3 regions of the Paenibacillus sp. FSL H3-0286 genome follow, and region 1 is predicted to be linked to each of the others. Evidence: riboswitches for the same ligand, from Rfam matches in the RefSeq annotation. Region 1 holds a riboswitch; each other region holds the start of a gene.
The links. Region 1 has a riboswitch for cobalamin ahead of MHB37_RS02375 (anaerobic ribonucleoside triphosphate reductase). Riboswitches for the same ligand answer to the same signal wherever they lie in the genome.

Region 1 (8,246 bases):
CAGCTTGTTTGGCGGCATTAAAGCGGGTCTGATAGTCGCCGGTTAAATAACCTGTAACTCTGCGCAAACGGCGGATGTGCACGTCATTCTCATTTGCGTTGCAGGAAGGACAGTTTGTCCCAATTACGCCTTCGTATCCACAGCTGGAGCAGCGGTCAATCGGATGGTTAATGCTGAAATAACTGACCTGTTGTTCGAGCGCATATTTAATGATTTTGATAAAAGCCGATGGGTTGTTGCGGGCATTGCCGTTTAATTCGACATAAGAAATAGCCCCGGCATTGCAGTATTCATGGAAAGGAGCTTCCAAGCTGATCTTCTGAGCAGCACCCAGATCGAAGTATACAGGGATGTGAAAAGAGTTCGTATAATATTCACGGTCGGTTACGCCCGGAATGGAACCCAGTACCTTGCGGTCAACTTTGGTGAATTTACCGGACAAACCTTCTGCTGGAGTAGCGAACAGGGTGATGTTAAGATCCAGTTCCTCACTTTTCCGATCGCAATAGTCCCGCATATGACGCACGATAGCCAGCGCCTTGGCATGAACTTCCATATCCTCGCCATGGTGTTTGCCGTACATAGCTTTCATACATTCCGCCATACCGATGAAGCCAAGAGACAGACTGCCATGCTTCAGCAGATCGCCTACAGTGTCATCGGGTGCAAGATGTTCGCCGCCTTCCCAAACGCCTTCTCGCATCATGAAATCGGAAGCTTTAGCTTTTTGTGCGGTTTGGATGTGGAAGCGATGGAGAAGTCCTTCCAGCGCAATATCCATATAATGATTTAGATCTTCATAGAAGCCAGCTTCGTCTGCGACGGTACGTCTGCCTGTTACTGTGCCGTGTGCAAGACCTAGCCGAACCAGATTTAGTGTATTAAAGGAAAGGTTGCCCTTCCCAGAGCAATGATTACGCCCAAAACGGTCACCGAGCACTCGGGTTCGGCAGCCCATTGTAGCGAACTCCGTATCAGGATCACTTGAATCATAATACTGCAAGTTGAGCGGAGCGTCCAGATTAGCGAAGTTTGGATATAGTCTGCGCGCAGAACATTCAGCTGCTTTTAGGAACAGTTCATAGTTAGGATCGCCTTGCTGTTGATTGATTCCTTGCTTGCATTTGAAGATTTGAATCGGGAACACTGGTGTTTCTCCGCTGCCAAGTCCGTTCATAGTTGCGGTTAGCAGAGAACTGATCACAAGCTGACCTTCTGGTGAAGTACAAGTACCGTAGTTGATGCTGGTAAACGGTATTTGTCCACCGGATCGGCTGGACATGGTATTCAGATTATGTACCATACTTTCAGCCGCTTGCAGAGTTTCGATTTCGGTTTCCTTTAGTGCAAAACGGAACGCCCTTGGATATAACTCCGCCAGATCGGTCCGGCTCATCGTAATCTCGCCCAAAGATTCATCAGCTTGTCCTTCTTCAAAATAATCCAGACCCTTGCGGAACAGCTTGGCGAAGGATTTGGTTACATAAGGTGCCAGATCATAGTCGAGTTTATTGGCGGATACACCACCATATTGAGCATTTTGCTGGGATTGGAAAATAATCGCTACCAGAGACATAGCTGTCATTATTGAGTTCGGAGGACGAACGCTGCCGTTGCCGGTATTGAAACCTTCACGGAGAAGTTTATCAAACGGGATGAAAATACAGTTCGTCGTTCCAATCGCGTATTGATCCAGATCATGCACATAGACGACATTGTCATCAATAGCCTGCACTAGCTGCGGCGGCATCGTAAAATTGCGGGCGTACCATTTTGAATATTCACTGCCGAACTTGCTCATTTTACCGGAGAAACTCTCTCCATTCAAATTGGCATTCTCGCGCAATAGGTCCATATCCCGACTGTCGATAATATCCCGGCCTAAATCAATGAGCTCTTCTAAAAGAACTTCCCGTGCATTTTCTACTCCATTAAATTGTCTCTCCAACAACGTCATTGTACAGCTCTCCTCTCAGTATAAAAGAAAAACATCTATCATCAAATCCATATATCCATAAGAAGTTGGACTGCTATAAGCAGTCGTATATTTGTTCAGATTACATAAAAAAAGCATCCCCTACCCGAGGATGGCAGAAAATGCCCGATGCGTTATGTAAATATCCACACGGATATTTGCAGAGGTCTCTACGTAGATGACCGCATGCGGACACCATCCCTGTTCCTCGCAGGCATCAATAGTTGGTGTCGTCGAAACAGGTAGGTCTCCTGGCTTCCGTGGGATCTCTCGGCGCCTTCCCAAGGGTGTTCCTAACCCTCAGTGGCATTTGCCGGGAGATGTGGATTCTCAAGCTTCCCAGAAGCTTAAGAAGGCCATCCGGTTACAGTGGCGGGACCGCAGCGGATTCTCACCGCGCTTCCCTATTAAGCTCTAAATCCGGTTAAGGATCAAAGCGCCTGTCTCCACTATATTTTGTTGTCGTTAGATAAAAATAACCCAAGATGTTGTGTTTGTAAACAGTTTTTTAGAAAACCCGCGCGGGGAGCGGGTTCTTCAAAAGTACTCCACAAATGATCCACAGGCTGTCCATAAGTAATCCACAATTGATCCACAGGGAGATGCGAAATGATTCATAAATTGTCCGAAAAGATGCCACAAAGAGTCCATAAATATAGTGCAGATGACCCTAGAATTTGCTCATGAGAAAATACTCTTAGCCCAAAGTCATATTTTGGAGTAATCAGAAGAAATAGAAGAGATAAGGGAGGATAATCTTGCTTAGTTTGTGACAGAGCGGTGGAATTGTTACAATGGAAGGAGACAGCTACTATAAAATTTCGAGGAGGTATTCTCATGCCTATCGCTGAAGTTACAGTTATTCCAATTGGAACAGGCAGTACCAGTCTTAGCAGCTATGTTGCGGATATGCAGCGGGTGCTGAAGACAGTAGAAGGGATTACTTATGAACTTACGTCTATGGGTACGATCATCGAAGGGCCTCTGCAACGCATTTTTGCCGCGGTAGAAGCTTTGCATGAGTCTCCTTTTGCCGCAGGTGCAGAACGTGTCTCTACTTCACTTAAAATAGACGACCGCCGCGATAAACCCTCTACTAGCCGTGGAAAGTTAGAGTCTGTGGAGCGTAAGCTACAGGTGGATTAGCAGTTTAGGAGGGCGGAAAACAGGGAGAAATAGGCTTGCGTTTCTGGCTGAAAGTTGTATAATATTTTTTGTTTGACAGAAAAACAGCGTTAAGCTGGTGTAGCTCAGGGGTAGAGCAACGCACTCGTAATGCGTAGGCCGGGGGTTCAATTCCCTTCACCAGCATCCTTACAAAGTCGATAGTGGCGCGTGTTCCCGGGTTTTTGGAACTGCGCCTTTTTTTTGTACAAGCATCAACTTCTAACATTCTTCTAACCTTTAGTCGATTAAAGTGGGTGTCTCGTCAATTTTCTCCACTTCTTTTCGGGTTCCTAGAATAGAATCTCCGATACATCGGGGCACCGCTTCCTGCAGATTGGGGAGAACATGTGAATAAGTATCCAGAGTGATATTTATTGATGAATGGCCTAATCTTTCCTGAAGTCGAATATGATGGACAGCCCCTGCTGTTCCCTGTTCTTCTGGAGAAACGTATCAAGGAAGATAAGACATGGCGCGAAATCGGTAATGAAAACGGTATGACTAGTGGTCACTGTCGAGCAGATGGAAGGCGTGTCGCAAGCTGACAGCAATCAGAATGAAGGATGTGGCGGAGGTGCAGCATAAGCTGCTTTTCTCTTGCGGGGGCAGATCGGTTAGATGGTAATTACTATAAAAATAAAAAAGACACCACAAGGTGTCTTAGTACAGATACTTTTCGCTCGAATTTCACGAGCTCGTCAGTGAACTGAGTTCATAAGCAAGACTGGCTACGGCTAACAGATGAAGAGATAAAGTAATATCAATGTTAAAATGTGCGGTAATATTAATTTTCATAGATAACCACGCTCCTAAAGTATAAATACACATAAAGAAAACTTTATAAAGCGCTTGGCCTGCCATCATCAGTGCCAGGTAGCCATCCTGTACAGACGCCTTAGCGTTTCGACAATAACATTATACTTAATATTTTGTGTTTTGCCAAAAAAAGGACCCCCAATTCTTGGTCGGGGTGGCGGTTCTGTGTGGTTTCTCAGCGCTTTGGAATCATGATGGTCATTGAGGCTCCACGCACGCGGCTGCAGAATGATCAAATGGAAGTTACGTTTCGGTGTTCATATCTGCTGCATGCTCTGAAATTGATTATCCAAATAACGGGCAGCAAGTTCAGAAGGTTAACGGATTTTTTATTGATACAGGTTGAATTTAATGTTTGATACTGTTGTTATGCTAACGGGAAAGGATAGTTTAATAAAGGAGTTACTTAAGACTGGAATAATGAGCAATGTGACAATTATGTCATTCTGAATTGAATATTGTTAGGTTAATCGATGGGGAAGTTTACTTGTCTCCCTTATACTGGAAATTAAATGATTTTATTTCCGAAAGGGGACAATGCACTGATGACTGATGTAATTAAAGCAATAATACTTGGCATAATAGAGGGCTTAACTGAATTTTTACCAGTATCATCTACTGGACATCTTATTCTAGCAGGCGATTTGCTTAGCTTTGAGGGAGATGCTGCAATAACTTTTAAAATTGTTATTCAGTTGGGTGCAGTGATGGCAGTTTTAATTCTTTATTGGAAAAGGTATTTGGAGATTGGGGTTAATATGATTAGAATGGATTTTTCCAAAAGCAAAGGATTAAATGTCATTCATATGATTTTGGCTATGTTACCAGCATTAACCCTATATCTTCTCTTCAAGGACACAATAAAAAGCCAATTATTTGGCCCAACCCCTGTTTTGATAGGTCTAGTTGTTGGTGGCGTGTTGATGATCATTGCAGCGCGGAATAGGCGGACTGAAACCGCTGATACTATCGATGGGATTAATTATAAACAGGCTTTCGGAATTGGTCTGTTTCAATGCTTGGCGTTATGGCCGGGATTTTCGAGATCAGGTTCGACGATTTCAGGTGGCCTGTTGCTTGGCACTAGCCAAAAAGCCGCTGCAGATTTTACATTCCTTATTTCTGTGCCTGTTATGTTTGGTGCAAGCTTGTTGGATTTGTACGATAGTCGTGATTTGCTGAGTTCTGACGATTTGCTTCTAATGTTAATTGGCTTTGCGACATCCTTTCTTGTGGCAATGATTGCAGTAGTGACGTTCATCAAACTGATTAAGAGACTTCGATTGGAGTGGTTTGCTCTATACCGGTTTGTTTTAGCAGCTCTCTTCTATTTAATTGTCATACAGTAATTGGATTAGTCAATATGAACATCATGGGAAAGAAGCTTTTAAAAAGGCTATACATCATATCCTGCACAGATTTAACTAGAGGTTAAAACAAGGGGAAATCACCAAACAAGACAAAGCTCAAGTAGTCTATGAACTAAGGAATGAATTTTCGGTGTAAGCACTTCTACAGCTAGCCATTATCCCTCGTTTGTTTCTTCTACCATTAATATCACAAAGTGATTATACAAGTGTTTGGGAATATGAAAATCCCCACCAGTTTAAGGTGGGGATTTTGCTTACCAAGTATTATAGTTCGACTGATACTTAACATGTTTGTTCTCATAGCTCTCATTTGGGTAATCACGTCTGACAGACTGCAAGTAGCCTGAAATTGCAAATGCTGCAATAAGCCCTCCTATAATTCCTGTGATTAAGCTGAATGTTGAAAATCCGAATGTGGCAACTACTCCAATGGAAGACAATGCTACAAGCAATAGACTGAATATTTTCATCTTTATACACACCTTCATTTTGTATATATAGTAATTTGGAAATTAAGATTGATACGTTACCTTGTTTGATCGGTTTCGATAAAAATAATAAAAATTCAGCAAATCTTTAGACGGGCTTCATACTTATTTAAGCTAAGAGGATTATAGTAATTACATAACCCCCTTATAATATAGATCTAGACCCTGCCGGAAGTTGGTGGGGTCACTTTTTTGCACAGAGTAATTTTATAAATATGGTTGCCCAATATAGAAGAGAAACAAGAAATATAAAATGTAGAGAATGGGTAGCTTTATTTTTAATTTCTTGCAGGAATTTTTGAATTTTTCTGAGGTCTTGGACAGATTCTTCATCACATATCCATAAATGAGGAATTGTCCAATAACAAAGAAAATGAGCTTAAGGGGAAAGTTGCCCATTTTTATCTCAGTGAAAATAATAGTGAATGTGACACTCACAAAGGTTAGTGATACAACTTTTAAAAACTGTTCATAACGATCTTGTGGTTCTTTGATAGGATCCTGCTGCCCCCATTTTCTCTCATCAATTTCTGTCATGGTAAACCTCCAATCTACTGAATGTTATTAGTATTTCACCAGATTGAGATGCTTTTTGAACAGGGAGAATTAATTGGGAAACCATTATGAGTATAGTTGTCTGTTGCATCTTGTTGAAGGCTTACTTGTTGTGGAGATAGTACACTTGAATTTGATTGATTTGCTGATGCGAAAGGAGCAATTGCGGTAGTCAATAAAGCGATTGATAAAACTACGATTAGTTTTTTCATACTTTGATAATCCTCACATATGAAGTGTTTACTTACATGGATAATAGTAAATTTAATGGTTAATGATGTATATGAGCTATAAGATCGATTTGAAAAATGAGATGTTTTGTAAGTTTTTATAAATAAACGTCGAATATTATAATAAGAGAGTTTTATTGGTGTAGATGACCTAGGACTAATTAATTGTGATGAATTTTAAAAATACGAAACCCGCCGATGCATGTCTCGCGGGTTTGTGCTGATCCTGTATCTTCAAGTAGATCCTTCGTGTTATTAGGTACATTGCCAACAACTGTAGGGACTTTATAAGCTCCTATAGTTGTTACATGGTAAGGTTTCAGTAATTCCAACAAAGAGTAAATTCCCAAATGCTTGGGATTATGCCCACTGGCTTCGGTAGGTGAGCTTTTTTTGTTTACAGAATGTTCCAGAATTATTATATTCAGATTATGTAAATGTTTCGTCCGGAAGAGATTATTCATAGTATATGTTCGGAAGGGTATTTCTGCTTCAGGAATTCCCGTAACAGAGATGTTGAGAGTATATAATGTTCCATATTATATACTCTGATTTCTCCTTAAATCTACACAAAGAAGCGCCATCCCTTTTGGAGACGCCGCTTCTTTATAGTAGATTCTATTCTTTTTGCTCAATTCTTGATTTTGGTGATCTTTTTGGCGGTAACTTGTGCAGGGAATGAATCATCACTTACTTCAAAAAACACTTTAATCTCATCGCCTTTTTTATATTTAGAAGGTGCAACTTTATTTACCCAAATGGCTTGAGAGTACTCATTAGATTCGAGAATTTCCTTGTATTCCTTGTTCAAGTCTTCTTCTTTTAATTCAGAAATTACTAAAATTCTTTTATTTTCTACATCTATTGTGTGTACAATTCCTTTCAAAACTTCATCATTCTTACTACAGGCGGTGACTAATAACAAAAAAACAAAAATAAGAGTCCATTTAATAGTAGTACGTGGTTTTTGAATCATGGACCTTCCCCTCCAGTGGTTACGACATTAGTTTAAAATCGGTTGCACAGGCATAGCAGTTAGTACATTACCAATATAAGAATAAACAGCAGCCTTTCCATTATGACGACCTTTATTGATTCTGGGGAGTTACAGGTGAATGTCTGTAGTATTGATATTTTCATAAGAACTTTTGTTTGTATATAATAAAAATAAATGTTCTTATTTTAGAGGCGATCAATGATGGAAATGAGTATCGACCAAACGGTTGGGATTATTTAATTTATCAGGTCAAGGTGAGCAAGATTACACAACGCGAGATCGAGATCCGTGCATCCGTGACAAACGTCCAACATAAACGAAGGGGATAAATATCATGCGGTGTATAACAATACGGCAGCCTTGGGCGACCTTAATTGCTCTTGGTGAAAAAGAGTTTGAAACTCGTTCATGGAGAACAGCCTACCGCGGCGAGTTAGGCATTCATGCCGGGATGCGGATCGACAAAAAGATTTGTGAACAGGAACCGTACAAATCAGTATTGGCGAAACATGGCTATACAGCGAATAATTTGCCGACAGGAGCTATTATTGCTACAGGTCAGCTCGCGGGATGTTATGTGGTTACTCCAGAGGTGGATTTAAGGGAATGGATCAATGGGAACGAATATGATTTTGGCGACTATAGCGA
Region 2 (8,246 bases), 340 kb from region 1:
GACGGCAAATCATCGTTGCAGCATGCAGAAGAGCTGGCACAGGAGAGGGTCATCCGTATTCTCAAAAAAGAAAAGCTAACGATTCATCCAAGTATTCAAAGCGCTCAAGAGCTAGCTCGGGCAGAGGATTTCCGGAAAGCAAGTTTGGTTATGGAACATGCAATGCAAGAGGACAGTAATAATTCAGACTTCTATTACTATAAAGGATACTTCTTAGGGGAACTCGGGAGATATGGGGAAGCTTTGGCAGCCTATCAACAGGCACTTACTATCGAACCGGATGACCTTGATTTCTATTTCTATACCGCAAATGCCTACCGAATGATGAAGCGATCCGAGCAAGCGTTAGCAGAGTATGATAAAGCGATAGAACGCGATCCTGGCGAAAGCTTCTTCCGCTATCATAAATCCAATTATTTAAGAGAGTTGGGCAGGCATGAGGAAGCGGTTAAAGTTATGGATCAGCTTCTGGAACAGCAGCCTGAACGGTATGATTTCTCGTTTCATAAGGCGAACAGCTTGAGATCACTTGGCCGGCATCAAGAGGCAGTTGAGGCGATTGAGAACGCAATTGCTAACGATCCGAGCAATCCTTTATATCATCATCATAAGGCACAGTCACTTGGTTTACTTGGTGATCATGAAATGGCCATTCAAGAAATAGATATTGCTATCAGCTATAATCCTGCCAATCCGGATTTTCACTTCGCGAAGGAACAATTTCAGCTGGCCCTTAAACGCTAATAAATGAGGATCAACTGATCCGTCAGGAGGAATGGAATGAGTAAATTTATAGTTGTAGCCATTGGCGGTAATTCATTGGTGAAAGACAATGGCCGCGATTCTATAGAGGATCAGTCTGAGGCAGTACGTGAAATTGCTGTCAATATCGCTGATCTGGTGCAAGCAGGCAACGATGTGGTGGTTACTCACGGCAACGGTCCACAGGTTGGATTCGAGCTGAGACGAAGCGAGGTGGCTTCGGAAGTCACTGGAATGGATGTTACTCCGCTGGTCAATTGCGTGGCGGGCACGCAAGGGGGCATAGGCTATTTAATTCAGCAGGCCTTAACAAATGAATTCATTCATCGCAGATTAGACAAAAAGGTTGCCACAGTCATTACTCAGGTCGAGGTTAGCAAAAATGATCCGAATTTTCAGTCTCCCTCGAAACCAGTGGGCTCCTTCTTCACGCTTGAGCAAGCAGAGGAGATGAAGCGTGCCAAGCCAGATTGGGTCATCATTGAGGATTCAGGTCGAGGTTACCGCCGTGTTGTTCCATCGCCTAAGCCGATTGATATCGTTGAAAAAGACGTCATTAAATCACTCATTGAGACGGGTTATGTGGTAATCGCTGTTGGCGGAGGCGGGATTCCTGTGATCAAAACCGAAAATAATACCTACGAAGGTATCGATGCGGTCATTGACAAAGACTTTGCTACAAGTCTGCTGGCCGAACAGATCGATGCAGAATCTCTTATCATTACAACAGGAGTTCCTCAGGTATGTGTGAATTTCGGTACGCCTGAGCAGAAGGCTCTTGAAGAAGTTACAGCGGCAGAAATGTTGGTATATGCGGAGCAGGGTCATTTTCCTGCTGGCAGTATGCAGCCTAAAATTGAAGCAAGTCTTGGCTTTTTGAAAAAAGAGGGACGCAGAGTTATCATTACCAATCCGGAAAATATGAAAGCTGCGATGAGCCAACAGGCTGGCACACATATTGTAAATTAATAGGATCTAATTTATCTCATCATTTCATGGAGACCGCCACTGATCTAAATCAGGGCGGTTTTTTGACATATTCATGAATTGTTATCTAACTGTTGCTTTCAGATGGCCATATTCTGGTGAATAAAAGGAAGATAAGAGGTAAAACTATGTCCACTATAGAGAAAAAAATACATTAAAATGCGGGGGTAAAAGATGATATCGAATAAAGGAACAACACAACGTTTTACCAGGGCTACAATTCTTTGTTGTATTTGTGCATGTACGGTATTGCTAAGTGGTTGCACTAAAGCAGCGGATGAGACTCAAGTGCCTACTCCAACAGCTCAAGTAGAAACTGCAGCACCTTCTGCAGAAGCAACTACACCTGTACCTACAAATAACGCAACAGATCAACCCCTAACATCTGCGTCACCCGGCTCAAATACTGGGAAACTTCCAGAGGGGGTTAGCATTCAGAGAGTTATCAAGGATGTTTCGTTAAAAGATAACTATCATAAAAAGGTTGAGCTGCTAACTGACGGAGGCAAGCGGGTCACCATCACAGATCCGAATCAAAAGATTGTTTTGCAGCAGATTGAATATGACGGAAGGATCACTGCGGTTAAGGGTAAGCAGGTTACTGTTCAAGTGGAGGGCGGTAAAGAGCAAACCTTAACGATTCCTGATCATATAGTCATTGAAGATGAAGACAAGCTCGGATTGAACAATGGCGTTGAAATCGAGTGGACGGTAAATGCAGACGGACAAATCGAAAGTGTGGAACTGGACGATTAAAAAATTACCGAGGTGAGCTGGATGAAATTTCTAATCGTACTTGGTAGTATTCTTGTTCCCATTGTTATGCTGATGTTACAGGGGAAATCGATAAAGTGGCGTATGGTTTTCAATGTTGTTTCGGTCTTAAGTACGATTATCTTTGGAAATATTTCTGCCTTGGCAATTTACGAAATATTAAGAGATCATGCTGTATTTATGACCTCGATCCATGCGATATTTTTAAATCCAATGTTTCTTATTACCGGAGCCTATCTTGGCGTTTATTTAATTTATCGGTTGATGATAATTTCGTATGACGAGGTTTATATGTGATCGGTGCAATACAAATAGGGATGTTCCTGCGAAGGACACCCCTATTTGTGTTGTTAACAGGACGGGGGGTTAAGAGGACTTTCCTACAACGTTTGTTCCGCTCTTCGTGATCTTGTAGGTGATGATATCACCATTCCAGAAGTGGAACTTCAGGATTACCTCGCCGTCTTTAACATCTTTAAAGAACGCGGGAAGCAGCTTGATTTCTTTAGTGTTATAAGAAGGTGAGAAGGTATTGCCGAATTCCTTAAATGGAGTCCAGTCCTGCGGACCTGCATTGCCACCAGCGGTATATACAGCTTCCATTGTGGCAAGCTGGTTACCATTAAAGGTGGTCGGAATGGCAAAGGATTCAGTCGTGCCTTTTGCATCGCTTAATTTAGCTGTGTCATACACAATCACCTTAAGTCTCCACGCAACACCCTTGTTGAATTTCAGAGTCAGCACGGCATTTTCACCGTATTTTTGGGAAGCTGTGAGCTTTTTAAGTTGGCTGGCTTTGAGGATGAGCTCCTCACCATTTAAGGTGTAATCTTTACCTTTGGTCAGATACTTTCCGTTGGCACTAATGGTGGTTAGCTTATTTCCGTTCAGGTTCAGCTTAACCTTGGTATCTTTGATTTGTGCACCTTTTTTTAGGTAGACCAAATCGCTTTCGGTGCTGGAGGAACGCTCCTTCAGACCAGACATTAATACATTGTGGAGTTCAGGGTCAGACCACTTATAAGTTTTACGGTTGAAATGCTGCCCGTTATCCCAGAGCATGGAAGTCATTTTCTTTTCTTTCAAATAATAAGTCAGATACTCGAAGAATTTAAGCTTCTCGCCCTGTTCAATCACACCCGTGTCTTTATCGAAACCTAATAAACCAAATTCGCCGACGATGACAGGGATGCCTTTAGCTACAAATGTATTGTAAACGTTATCAAAAGTTTGAGTGATATCATTTTTTGTATCTTTTTCAAATGTGGTGTAGCCGGCAATGTTCACACTAAACGGCCAGAAGCCATAGAAGTGAACGGTCGCAATAATATTTGGATCGTTCAGAGCCGTAATCGTCTTATAGAGATGATCCATTCTTGTTTGCGTAGGTGAAGACTCTAATGAAGGTAATACAAGTGGGCGGAGGTCGTTTTTCCCACCGGATTTCCGCACGATTTGATAGAAAGAGTTATTAAGTTCAGTAAGCATTTGCTCCATTTTTGCTTCGTCTGTGCTTCCACCATCGGTGAATCGAGGTTCATTTATGCTCTCGAACATCAGCTTATCGGATTTGTCCTTGAAGCGATCGGCAATTTGAGTCCAGGCTGCATTATAACGTGCCAGCGTTTCATCGTGTTTTTCTTCCATATGGCTTACCCATAGCCAGGAATCATGGTGGACATTAATCATGACATAAAGCTTGGCGTCCAGTGCCCAGCCGACAACTTCTTCCACACGGTCGAGGTAGGCCTTTTCTAGGGTATAGTCTGGTGCCGCACCCATGTGAGTATCCCAGGTCACAGGAATCCGAATGCTTTTATAGCCTTGAGCGGCGATCTTTTTAATAAGATCTTGGGTCACACGTGGATTGCCCCAGGAGGTTTCATCCTCACCTGTAGCATCTAAAGTATTGCCAAGGTTCCATCCGGGCTGCATTTCGTCTACATAGGATTGGATCTTACTCTTTGGCGCTGCCTTAGCTTGTTGCTCGTCCTTAGTTGCAGCTGCGGCCATGGATGAGAACAGAGAGAGCAGAAGAGCGGTGACAAGTGTCAATGATAAGAAGGATTTCTGGATTCGCGTAGTCATTGAATTCTCCTTTGTGAGATAAATTTAGGATGCTTGGACCTGGCTTTGACGCTGTACTTGGTGGTTAAATGAACGCAAACACCTCCAGTTTTATTTTGTAAACGCTTTCTGAATATACCCTAACATAGAATACACTTAGCGAGTACCTTACTAATTTGTGGTAAATTCATATAAGAATTAGTGATTTAAATTAATTTGCCCCACAGTTGGATAAAGAAATTATTTGAATAACCCTACTCGTAGAAATTGGTTATTCAATAGGATTATCTCTAGCTGCCCGTTATACAAAAAAGAAATATAACATGACAAAAGCATATATATTAGTTATGATGAAGCATGAAAATTTAAAATTAGAAATAGGTGCCAACTATGAATGTTGCGGAAGTACAATCATAGATTGGTTAAATGGAAAGCGGGTGTGAATCCCGCGCGGTCCCGCCGCTGTGAAAGAGGAGTCCTTGCAAAATGCCACTGGGAAACTGGGAAGGCAGCAAGGGTGATGATACTTGAGCCAGAATATCTGCCTTTTTCTGTTACACCATCAAACTCTACGATCGATAGAGAGGTGCTTGAATAGTGTTTGCCAGCTATTATTGTGGTTCACTATCTTAACCTCTTGACGTTTATGTTGAGTGGTTTTTTTGTGGTTATGAGAAAGTTTATTCTGTTTTTTATCATAGGTATGAAGGGAAGGGTTATGGAAAAATGAAGAAAAATAAGTTTTTAGCGTGGTTACTTATTGTAGCTGTATTTATTACGACATTCTCTACAAGTGTAATCCCGGCTCAAGCAGATGGAGCAAGCTCTACCCTTAAAGGGTATGTATCTGTATCCGTAGAGAAATTCACCTTAGGCCAAGGGTATATTAAGGAACCTATTAAAGTTCCGATTTATGAAGGCGATAATGGCGCATCTTTAATAACACGTGCGCTAGGTGATGGGAATTATAGATATTTAGGAAATATAGATAGTGGTTTTTATTTATCAGAAGTTAAAGATAGTGGCAGAAGCGAAGTCAATATTCCACAATATATTTTAGATATGATTTCAGCCGATGGGAATACAGTCGGCACTAAAGCAGACCCAGATTGGTTAAGTCAGTTTGACTACACCTCCATGTCGGGTTGGATGTATGCAGTAAATAATGTGTTTCCTCCGTTTGGGATGACCGATTATAAGCCTCAAGACGGTGACATCATTCGAACTCAGTTCACCACTTATGGCTATGGTTCTGATCTTGGCGGCTGGGGGGAAATCCCAGTTCAACTTGCCAATAAGGATGCTTTAACTGCGGAAATCGCCGAGATTAATAGTGCCCCTAATAAAGAAACTATTTTGGACAGACCAGTAGTGCAATCGGCAGTTTATGAAGCCTATTCCGTGCTCGAAAACATGGCAAGCTCTCAAATAAGTGTAGATCATGCGCTTGTCGGTCTTAATAATGCATTAGACATTGAACCCCCTGTTATTACAGTAAGTGGCATACAAGATAAACAGGAAGTATCCAATAAAGAAATAAGCTTCAAAGTAGCTGTCACAGACAATGTATATAGTGACATTACTCCAGAAGTGAAGCTGAATGGAGTTACTTTATCACCCGCAAATGGGGAGTACAAAGCTACTCTGAATTCAGGCATTAATGCAATTGCTGTAACGGCTCTTGACGGAGCTGGAAACAAAACAAATGTAACTTATCAGGTTACTTACAAACTGGAAACTACAGTTGCCGTCAAACAACAGTTAGATAAAAACCTTGCTTATATTTTAAATACTGTAAAGAATCCAACGTTTGGAACAGGCAGCGGAGAATGGTCGATCCTTTCTCTGGCACGGGCGAACTATACAGTACCTAACGGTTATTATGATCTCTATTACAATAATGTAGCTACGAAAATAGCATCAATCATTAAAGAGGATGGAAAACTCGACGCCAATAAAAGCACAGAGAATTCCAGAGCGATTCTAGGACTTACCTCTATCGGAAAAGATATCACAAATGTTGCGGGATATGATCTGAGAAAAGCACTCGCTGATTATCAATATATCCAAAAGCAAGGCAATAATGGTCCGATTTTTGCTCTGATTGCGCTAGATAGCCATAACTATGAGATTCCTGTAGTTGATGGAGTTACAGAACAGACCACAAGAGAAAAACTAGTTCAGTATATTTTAGATAAAGAGGTTAAAAAAGGTACAGCAGAAGCTGGTGGCTGGGCATTAGGCGTAACCAAAGCCGATGTCGATATGACTGCGATGGCGATGCAAGCTCTTGCACCTTATTATGCAACCCGTGATGATGTAAAAGCTGCCGTGGATCGGGCCATCCAATGGCTGTCCGATAACCAAAACAATCAAGGCGGATTTACAAGCTGGGGAAGCACTAGCAGCGAGAGTATCTCGCAGGTAATTGTAGCCTTAACTGGTGTAGGCGTAGATCCGCACACTGACGCTAGATTTGTTAAAAGTGGAAATTCGCTTATTGATGCATTACTTAGCTTTGCTGCACCTGAGGGTGGATTTAAGCATATCCTCACAGGCAAAGTAGACAATATGGCAACGGACCAAGGTACGTATGCTCTTGTGTCCTATGATCGTCTGCTCAATCATAGCAACCGTCTCTTTGATATGAATGATGTGCAATTAGAACAACCTACTGCTGTTGTAGCCAAACAACAATTAAATAAAAGCCTTGCCTATATTCTAAACACTGTAAAGACCCCGTCGTTTGGAACAGGCAGCGGAGAATGGTCGATCCTTTCTCTGGCACGGGCGAACTATACAGTACCTAACGGTTATTATGATCTCTATTACAATAATGTAGCTACGAAAATAGCATCAATCATTAAAGAGGATGGAAAACTCGACGCCAATAAAAGCACAGAGAATTCCAGAGCGATTCTAGGACTTACCTCTATCGGAAAAGATATCACAAATGTTGCGGGATATGATCTGAGAAAAGCACTCGCTGATTATCAATATATCCAAAAGCAAGGCAATAATGGTCCGATTTTTGCTCTGATCGCGTTAGATAGCCATAACTATGAGATCCCTGTAGTTGATGGAGTTACAGAACAGACCACAAGAGAAAAACTAGTTCAGTACATTTTAGATAAAGAGGTTAAAAAAGGTACAGCAGAAGCTGGTGGCTGGGCATTAGGCGTAACCAAAGCCGATGTCGATATGACTGCGATGGCGATGCAAGCTCTTGCACCTTATTATGCAACCCGTGATGATGTAAAAGCTGCCGTGGATCGGGCCATCCAATGGCTGTCCGATAACCAAAACAATCAAGGCGGATTTACAAGCTGGGGAAGCACTAGCAGCGAGAGTATCTCGCAGGTAATTGTAGCCTTAACTGGTGTAGGTGTAGATCCGCACACTGACGCTAGATTTGTTAAAAGTGGAAATTCGCTTATTGATGCATTACTTAGCTTTGCTGCACCTGAGGGTGGATTTAAGCATATCCTCACAGGCAAAGTAGACAATATGGCAACGGACCAAGGTACGTATGCACTTGTGTCCTATGATCGTCTGATCAATCATAGCAACCGTCTCTTTGATATGAATGATGTGAAACTGGAACAACCAGAAGAACCGGGGCCTGGGCAACCAGAGGGTCCGAAAGAACTTCCGTT
Region 3 (8,246 bases), 2.5 Mb from region 1:
CTCAGGCGGACAAATGCAGCGGGCGGCTATCGCCCGGGCGATGATTCATCGTCCATCGTTAATTTTGGCGGATGAGCCCACAGGCAATCTGGACTCCAAAGCCTCAGGGGAAGTCATGAATATGTTGACAGAGGTGAATAAGGAAGAAGGAGCTACGGTGCTGATGGTCACACATGACGCAGTGGCTGCAAGCTTTTGCAACCGGGTCATCTTTATTAAAGACGGACGTTTCTATAGTGAAATGTACAAGGGCAGTAATAGAGGCGCTTTCTTCCAAAGTATTATTGATATGCTGTCTCTGCTTGGGGGAACCAGCCATGACCTTTCGGCAATTCGCTTATAGGAATGTAACACGTAATAAACGCAAATATGCAGCTTACTTTGTCGTCAGTGCTTTTTCGGTGATGATCTTTTTCGTGTGCGCTTTGTTTATTTACCATCCGGATATTTCAAAGAGCTTAATTTATAGTACGGCGGCTCATACGATGATGGTGGCAGAGGCAATTATTTATGTCTTTTGTTCTTTGTTCGTGCTCGTATCCGTTGGATCTTTCCTGCAGTCGCGCAAGATGGAGTTCGGAATTTTATTGATGCATGGAATGACGAAGAGACAGCTGAACACCATGGTTTTTCTGGAAAATATGATGATCGGCACCTCTGCCATCCTGACAGGTACCCTTCTCGGGTTACTTCTGGGCAAATTATTTTTGATGATCGGATCTACTTTTTTGGGAATTCCCCTGTTAACCTTTCATCTCCCATGGCAGGCACTTGTGCTTACGATTTGCAGCTTCGTGTTATTGTTTTTTCTGATATCGCTTTGCACCTTTGTTTTTATCGGCAATGAGTCACTGATGCGTCTGTTTCAGGGAGAGCGTAAGGCAGAAGAAGAACCCAAAGTATCCTTTGTATTATCTATTATTTCTGCTGTACTGCTGATCAGTGGTTATTATATGGCGGCTACTGCAAAAGCTGCTTCCGTAGAGAAAGTCATGTTTCCGGTCGTTGCGATTACGGTTATCGGGACGTATCTCTTTTATACCCAGCTAAGTATTTGTTTGGTTAAGCTGCTTAAGGACATTCGGCACTTGTATTGGCATCGTACGAATATCATCACTTTATCCGGTTTGTCCTACCGCTGGAAAGAGAATGGCCGAATGTTTTTTATGGTGACGATTGTATCCGCAGTCTCCTTCACTTCCGTAGGGGTATTTGCATCGATACATACACTTTCCAGAGAGCTGAAATTGGATTATCCCGCAGCAGTGGGTTATGTAGCCAAAGGAAATCAGGCGGATGTACCCTTTGATCAGCATCTGAACGAAATTAAGGAAGAGCTCAAGACGCACGAACTCCCTTATGAGGCGCTTAGTATCCCGATTAAATATGCTGAGGTTGAAGCTCAGACTGGACCCGATCGCACTTTACGCCTTCCCTTGATTGCTTTCAGTGATTATAATCTCGCCCTGCAACGTGCAGGGTTCCCAACAGATGAGCGTGCTCTGGTGGGTAACGAAGGTCTGGTGATGATTGGTTCACAGCGTGATCGCAGTTTAACAGAAGGCAGAGTAAAAGCGGTCTATTCCTTGCAGCAAGGACTTGCCATTAAAGAAATAGGTTATACCGAGCAAGTTCCCATCGCCGAATATTTATTGCCGGAGCTGGATGGTAGAGATGGCGGGGATTTTAGTGGTGTCGTGATCAGTGATGAGCTCTACAGCGCTATTGATCCCGTGCAGACGGATCTTTATACAGGTTTTTATGTAGAGGATTTTCCACAGACGGTAGGTATCGCTGCTGATCTTGCCCATAAAGGCAAACAGTCCTATGAAAGTGATTCTCCGTATGCGATTGTGATCAGCGGCACGCTGTTTGAGCTTCAGAAAACATTGTATAACACAATGCTTTTTGCTTCCTTGCTGGTGGGTACTGTCTTTTTTATCGCGGCAGGCAGCTTTCTTTACTTCCGGTTATATACCGATCTTGATCATGATCGCAATCAATATTCCACTTTGTCCAAGATGGGACTTACGGATAAAGAACTCAATCGAATAGTTACGATTCAGCTGTCTTTGTTGTTTTTTGTGCCGGTCGGAATAGCTATTTTACACAGTGTGTTTGCCTTTATTGCGCTTCAACGGTTGTTCTACTTATCTATCGCAACGGAGACAGGCGCGGTGTTACTCGGATATTTGGCTGTTCAAGGACTATACTTCTTTTTTATTCGCAGCCGCTATTTACGCAACCTGAAGAAGAACTTGATATGAGAAATGGGGGTAACAAGATGCAAGCATGGATTACAGATTTTATGGAGCAGTTTGGTTACTTCGGTATTTTTCTGATGCTGGCCTTTGAAAATATATTTCCACCAATTCCTTCAGAAGTGATCCTGCCCTTTGGAGGATTTATGACGACTACGACGAGCTTGACGATCCCTGGTGTAATCATTGCTGCCACGGCTGGTTCACTACTGGGTGCAGTAATTCTCTATTATATTGGCCGATTATTGGATGTGAGCCGGTTAGAGAAACTGGTTGAACGCTGGGGTAGCCTAATTAGGGTCAGTAAAAAAGATATCCACAAGGCTGACGCCTGGTTTGATAAATATGGCTACTGGACTGTATTGTTTTGTCGGATGGTTCCGCTGGTCCGCAGTCTGATTTCGATTCCGGCGGGAATGTCGGGCATGAAATTTGGAGTATTTATGATCTTCACAACGATTGGCACATTGGGATGGAATTTGCTGCTTGTGCTTATTGGCGCGGTATTGGGCGAATCCTGGGAAGACATTGCCGTGTACATGGATGTGTACTCCAATGTAGTCTATGTACTAATTGCTGGCGGATTAGTTATCCTTGGGTTTCTGTACTTCCGCAAACGCAGCCGGAGAATGAACACTGAGGGCTAAGCGGGTAGTGGACTGATAATAGAAATGACTATTAAAAAGGAGGGAAACAAATGGAGCTATTAACGATTATTAAAGCCATTATTTTGGGGCTTGTTGAAGGTTTAACCGAATTTGCTCCAGTATCCTCCACGGGTCATATGATTATTGTTGATGATATGTGGCTGAAATCACAGGAGTTATTTGGACAATATACAGCAAATACCTTCAAAGTAGTTATTCAACTGGGTTCAATATTAGCGGTTGTTGTGATCTTTAGAAATCGGTTCATTGATTTGTTAGGCTTAAAGCGTTTCAGCCGTAAGCAGTTGGATCCTGTAACAGAGGAGCTACCGCAGTTGGAGCAGGGCGGGCATCTCAAGCTGACTCAGGTTCTGGTAGGGTTAGTGCCTGCAGGTGTGTTAGGTGTTCTGTTTAATGATTATATTGATGAGCATTTATTCTCTACCTCAACAGTGTTAATTGGTCTAGTGATTGGGGCTATATTAATGATTATTGCCGATCTGTTTGGGCCGAAGAAGATCAGAACTGAGAGTGTAGATCAGATTACATACAAACAGGCACTTGGTGTAGGTCTTGTACAGTGTTTTTCGTTATGGCCTGGATTTTCACGCTCGGGCTCGACGATTTCTGGTGGAGTACTCCTCGGGATGAGCCATCGTGCCGCTGCTGATTTTACGTTTATTATGGCAGTACCCATCATGGCAGGTGCCAGTCTGTTGTCACTGATGAAAAACTGGCAATATTTCACCATGGACGCGTTGCCGTTTTTTATTGCAGGCTTTATTAGTGCCTTCCTATTTGCGCTGTTATCGATGCGTTTCTTCTTAAAACTGATCAATCGTATCAAGCTCTTACCGTTTGCTATATACCGTATAATTCTTGCTGCTGTAGTATATTTCGTATTTTTCTAAGTCCGTTATAAGGAATCGATATAACAGAAGCCCCAGTAATCTATTGCAGATTGCTGGGGCTTTCACGTATGATGACATCAGATTAAGACACTCAAATGATGAATGATATCGGAGACAGGTGCTGACCGGAAAATAGTAATTCGGTAGGCTTAATAGGGAAATTCGGTTCGAAGCCGATGCGGTCCCGCCACTGTAACGGAAGAATCTCGAGCAACAGAGGTCACTGGCAATTTACTACTGCTGGGAAGACTGCTCAAGATGTTGACGCCGCTAGCCAGGAGACCTGCCTGTTTCAACAGCACTGCTTCACCTACGGAAGATAGGGAGGTGTTAGACGTTAACCATGGGTATATCATGGGCGTCTTTCCCTTTGACTTTTTTAGGGAAGGGCGCTCTTTTTTATAGGAAAGCAAGTAGCTTTGGAGTTTGAAATAAGAGATGGAAGAGGGAGTGTATCGAGATGACGAATAAAGTAAAAGTAAGTAATCTTGGATATCCGAGAATCGGAAAGAACCGCGAGTGGAAAAAGACACTGGAAGCCTACTGGCAGGGGAAAATAAATGAAGAGCAATTCCGCTCCGAAATGGCAGCAATTCAGCTGCAGCATTTGAAGACCCAGCAAGAGGCAGGAATTGAGCTTATTCCGGTGAATGATTTTACTTTTTATGACCATGTGTTGGATACGGCTGTTATGTTTGGAATTGTACCTCCACGGTACACGTATGATGGCGGCGACATCGGGCTTGATCTTTATTTTGCAATGGCCCGTGGTAATACTGAGGCTACTGCCTGTGAGATGACCAAATGGTTCAATACGAACTATCACTATATCGTTCCAGAGATCGGCACACAAACACCACGCCTGACTGAAAATAAACCTCTAGCGGCTTATCGTTTTGCTAAATCGCAGGCAGGGATTGAAGGTAAACCGGTACTTTTAGGTCTGTATACCTTCCTTAAGCTGTCCAAAGGTTACGCAGCGGCAGATATCGCCAAGATTGCTGCACGTTTTGTTCCAGTCTATGTTCAACTGCTACAGGAACTGAAGCAAGAAGGGGTAAGCTGGGTACAAATCGATGAGCCAGCGATTGTTACAGGCATAAGTAAAGAAGAATTAACACTGCTTAACTCGATATACACAGAAATTGCCGGCTCCGTGCCGGGCTTGAATATTATTTTACAGACGTATTTCGAAGCTGCTGAACCGTTGGAGGCACTGCTAGAGTTGCCTGTTCAAGGCTTGGGTCTTGACTTTGTGCACGATGGTGGAGCGAATCTGGCTTCTATCGAACGTCTTGGCTGGCCGAAGGACAAATGGCTGGGTGCCGGAATTATTGATGGACGGAACATCTGGCGTTCCGATTTAGACGCTAAGCTGCAACTGGTAGAAAAGCTCAGCGTTCATGTGCCGCTTGATCGTCTTATTCTTCAGCCTTCTTGCAGTCTGCTGCATGTCCCAGTCACCGTTCAAGGTGAGGTGAAGCAGAAGGCGACAGTTAAGAATGCGTTAGCTTTTGCCGATGAGAAGCTTGCAGAGCTTAGTTTGCTCGGAGCAGCCCTCGCAGATAAAGGAGAAGCTTCTAAAGCAGCGCTGGCCGCTAGTCGTGAAGCTATTGCAGCATTCCGCGCACTACCTGAGCGTGGCCGTAAGGATGTGGCGGAGCAAGTGCTTGCACTTGCAGCTTTGCCGGACCAACGCAGTTTGCCTTTTGCTGAACGCTTAAAGGTGCAGCAAGAGAAATGGCAGCTTCCACTTCTGCCAACCACTACAATTGGTAGCTTCCCGCAGACAGTAGAAGTGCGTCAGGCGAGATTGAAATGGCGTAAAGGGGTCTGGAATCAGGAGCGTTATGATGGATTTGTTCGTGAGCAGATCGCGGATGCAATTACCTTCCAAGAAAAGCTAGGTCTGGATGTTCTGGTCCACGGTGAGTTCGAGCGTACAGATATGGTGGAGTTTTTCGGAGAAAAGCTGGATGGATACTTGTTTACTAGTAATGGCTGGGTTCAATCCTACGGTTCCCGTTGCGTTAAGCCACCGGTGATCTACGCGGATGTTGCATTTATACAGCCTATGACTGTTAAAGAAAGTGTCTATGCACAATCGTTGACGAAGCTTCCGGTTAAAGGAATGTTGACGGGTCCTGTAACTATCCTCAATTGGTCATTTGTACGTGATGATCTCAGCCGGGAAGAGGTAGCCAATCAAATTGCTCTTGCCCTTCGCCATGAAGTAAAAGCGTTGGAAGATGCAGGCATCGAAATGATTCAAGTGGATGAGCCGGCTATACGTGAAGGACTTCCGCTTAAGGCAGAAGACCGTGAGCATTACCTGAACTGGGCAGTGAAGTCGTTCCGCGTTGCTACGAACCATGTGAAGGCTACGACACAAATTCATACGCATATGTGCTATAGCGAATTCAATGACATGATCGATTCCATATCGGCTATGGATGCTGATGTAATCTCCATTGAGACTTCACGTAGCCATGGGGAGCTGATTATCAGCTTTGAGGAGCAGGCCTATGATAAAGGAATCGGTCTTGGAGTGTATGACATCCATAGCCCGCGGGTTCCGGCTGTAGAAGAAATGACGGCGAATATCGATCGTGCGCTGCGGGTGCTGGACCCTGAACAGTTCTGGATTAATCCGGATTGCGGTCTGAAAACACGTGGCTGGCAGGAGACAGAGGATGCACTACGTAACATGGTAAGCGCTGCTGCTATTGCGAGGGAAAAGTCAGGGGTTATTGCATCAAAATAGACATAAATAAATTAGAGCCAGGGTAATTTACCCTGGCTTTTTAGTTCACTTATTTTTTTATAATCAGCTACTTGATAATAATTCTCAATCTTGTTAGAATGAAAAAGAAAAAGAAGGAACCGTGGAGGGTCCCTTCAGGCATTTACTTATTTACTTTCGAAAGTTTTGCAATCTGTTTCTTCTGCGCGTTTTGGTTCTTGGGAGCTGTGGAAAGCTACGAAGATCGATTCAGCGCTGCATTTGTTCTCTTCTGCCCAGTGGGTGCAGGAGTTAACTTCACAAACTACGTCTTTTGCCATGAGGGTTCACCTCCCCTTATAGTAATTGATAGTATCATTCAATGAACGGCTCTGTTCAGCAAGGTGGAGCTTGTCTCAACAAAGCCGTGTCACGCCCTCATTCATTATGAATAGAGGGTATTTGGCTTTTTTTACTAGGTTAGACGTGGTAATTGTACCAAATAATGAGTTTGTAAGCAAATAAGTTCTTTAACTTTCGGGTCACCTTCCCACATCAAAAATATGTCCAATAAGAGCCGCAGAAATGCGGCTTTTTGTGTATTCAACAAGAAAAACCAAAAGAAATTTACCGAAATTCCATATTCCAGTGCAACCTTCCAAGTTTTGGGGCGTTATAGAAATGAGAGACGGAAGAGATCTGTACAGAACATGACATTCCGTAACGTTACAATGCTAGGGATAACCACTACACTTTTGGAGGAATGAGAATGCGCAAATGGGGTCTGCATTACTTATGTTTATTAATTCTTGCGGTGGTATTGGCAGGTTGTGGCTCGGGTGATAACAATTCGGCGGCAGACAAATTAGCTGGTGACGGCGGAAATACGAGTAATTCTGCTGCAGCAACCACTGAGCAATCTTCGAAAGCTACATTAGCGGATAAGAGCACCTCAGCAGAAGCTGAGACAGCAGCGGGAGGCAACGAAGCCCCAGTTGAAAAAGGTTTGACATCAGAGAACACGGATCAAGGGAACGCGGGATTCACGGGCAGTGATGTCGTGGAAGGATTGAACAAGAAGCTAATCTATCATGCCAATCTGACTATGGAAGTAGAAGATTACGGTAAAGCTCAGACTGAAATCCGCAACATGGTAACGATGGCTAAAGGATATATTATAGAGTTTAACGAAAACATGTCGCAATATGAGCAAGGAGGGACGTTTATCCTTAAGGTGCCTGCCTCCGGGTTCTCTCCTTTTCTGAATAATTTGGAAAAAGTAAAACACGAATCGCTACAACGCAGTATTCAAGGTCAGGATGTCTCGGAGGAGTATGTTGATCTGGAGTCGCGTCTAAAGGCAAAGCAGTTAATGGAAGCTCAATACACAGAGTTTATGAAAAAAGCAACGAAATCAAGTGATCTGGTCGCCTTTGCAAACGAGCTTGGTTCGATTCAAGAAACGATTGAGCAGATCAAAGGCAGAATGCGATATATAGATCAGAACGTATCTTTTTCAACGGTAGAGCTTAGAGTGTACCAGACGGATGAGAGCTTAGCCGTGAAGGAAAAGGCAGAGCAAGGTCCATTGCTAGAACGGGCATCGGATGCTTTAAAAGGAAGCCTGAACGCACTATCTGTTATGTTTCAGTGGATTTTTGTAATTCTTGCAGGTGCATTGCCGATTCTAATCGGTGCGGGCATT

Region 2: linked by a shared signal. The riboswitch ahead of MHB37_RS03910 (S-layer homology domain-containing protein) and the one ahead of MHB37_RS02375 (anaerobic ribonucleoside triphosphate reductase) in region 1 are both predicted to bind cobalamin.
Region 3: linked by a shared signal. The riboswitch ahead of metE (5-methyltetrahydropteroyltriglutamate--homocysteine S-methyltransferase) and the one ahead of MHB37_RS02375 (anaerobic ribonucleoside triphosphate reductase) in region 1 are both predicted to bind cobalamin.

Annotation. Positions count from the first base shown of each region.
Region 1 covers NZ_CP150285.1:544,444-552,689, forward strand. Annotated here, with positions in the region: gene MHB37_RS02375 (anaerobic ribonucleoside triphosphate reductase) at 1-1,957, opposite strand, end outside; cobalamin riboswitch at 2,199-2,434, opposite strand; gene MHB37_RS02380 (MTH1187 family thiamine-binding protein) at 2,813-3,121, shown strand; tRNA gene MHB37_RS02385 (tRNA-Thr) at 3,215-3,286, shown strand; gene MHB37_RS02390 (hypothetical protein) at 3,520-3,687, shown strand; gene MHB37_RS02395 (undecaprenyl-diphosphate phosphatase) at 4,504-5,307, shown strand; gene MHB37_RS02400 (hypothetical protein) at 5,583-5,798, opposite strand; gene MHB37_RS02405 (hypothetical protein) at 6,024-6,353, opposite strand; gene MHB37_RS02410 (DUF3221 domain-containing protein) at 7,233-7,577, opposite strand; gene MHB37_RS02415 (ASCH domain-containing protein) at 7,933-8,246, shown strand, end outside.
Region 2 covers NZ_CP150285.1:887,877-896,122, forward strand. Annotated here, with positions in the region: gene MHB37_RS03890 (tetratricopeptide repeat protein) at 1-744, shown strand, start outside; gene arcC (carbamate kinase) at 781-1,731, shown strand; gene MHB37_RS03900 (hypothetical protein) at 1,924-2,505, shown strand; gene MHB37_RS03905 (cellulase family glycosylhydrolase) at 2,890-4,611, opposite strand; cobalamin riboswitch at 4,953-5,154, shown strand; gene MHB37_RS03910 (S-layer homology domain-containing protein) at 5,317-8,246, shown strand, end outside.
Region 3 covers NZ_CP150285.1:5,132,185-5,140,430, reverse strand. Annotated here, with positions in the region: gene MHB37_RS23175 (ABC transporter ATP-binding protein) at 1-343, shown strand, start outside; gene MHB37_RS23170 (FtsX-like permease family protein) at 318-2,267, shown strand; gene MHB37_RS23165 (DedA family protein) at 2,285-2,908, shown strand; gene MHB37_RS23160 (undecaprenyl-diphosphate phosphatase) at 2,959-3,819, shown strand; cobalamin riboswitch at 3,919-4,125, shown strand; gene metE (5-methyltetrahydropteroyltriglutamate--homocysteine S-methyltransferase) at 4,280-6,583, shown strand; gene MHB37_RS23150 (DUF1540 domain-containing protein) at 6,730-6,882, opposite strand; gene MHB37_RS23145 (DUF4349 domain-containing protein) at 7,311-8,246, shown strand, end outside.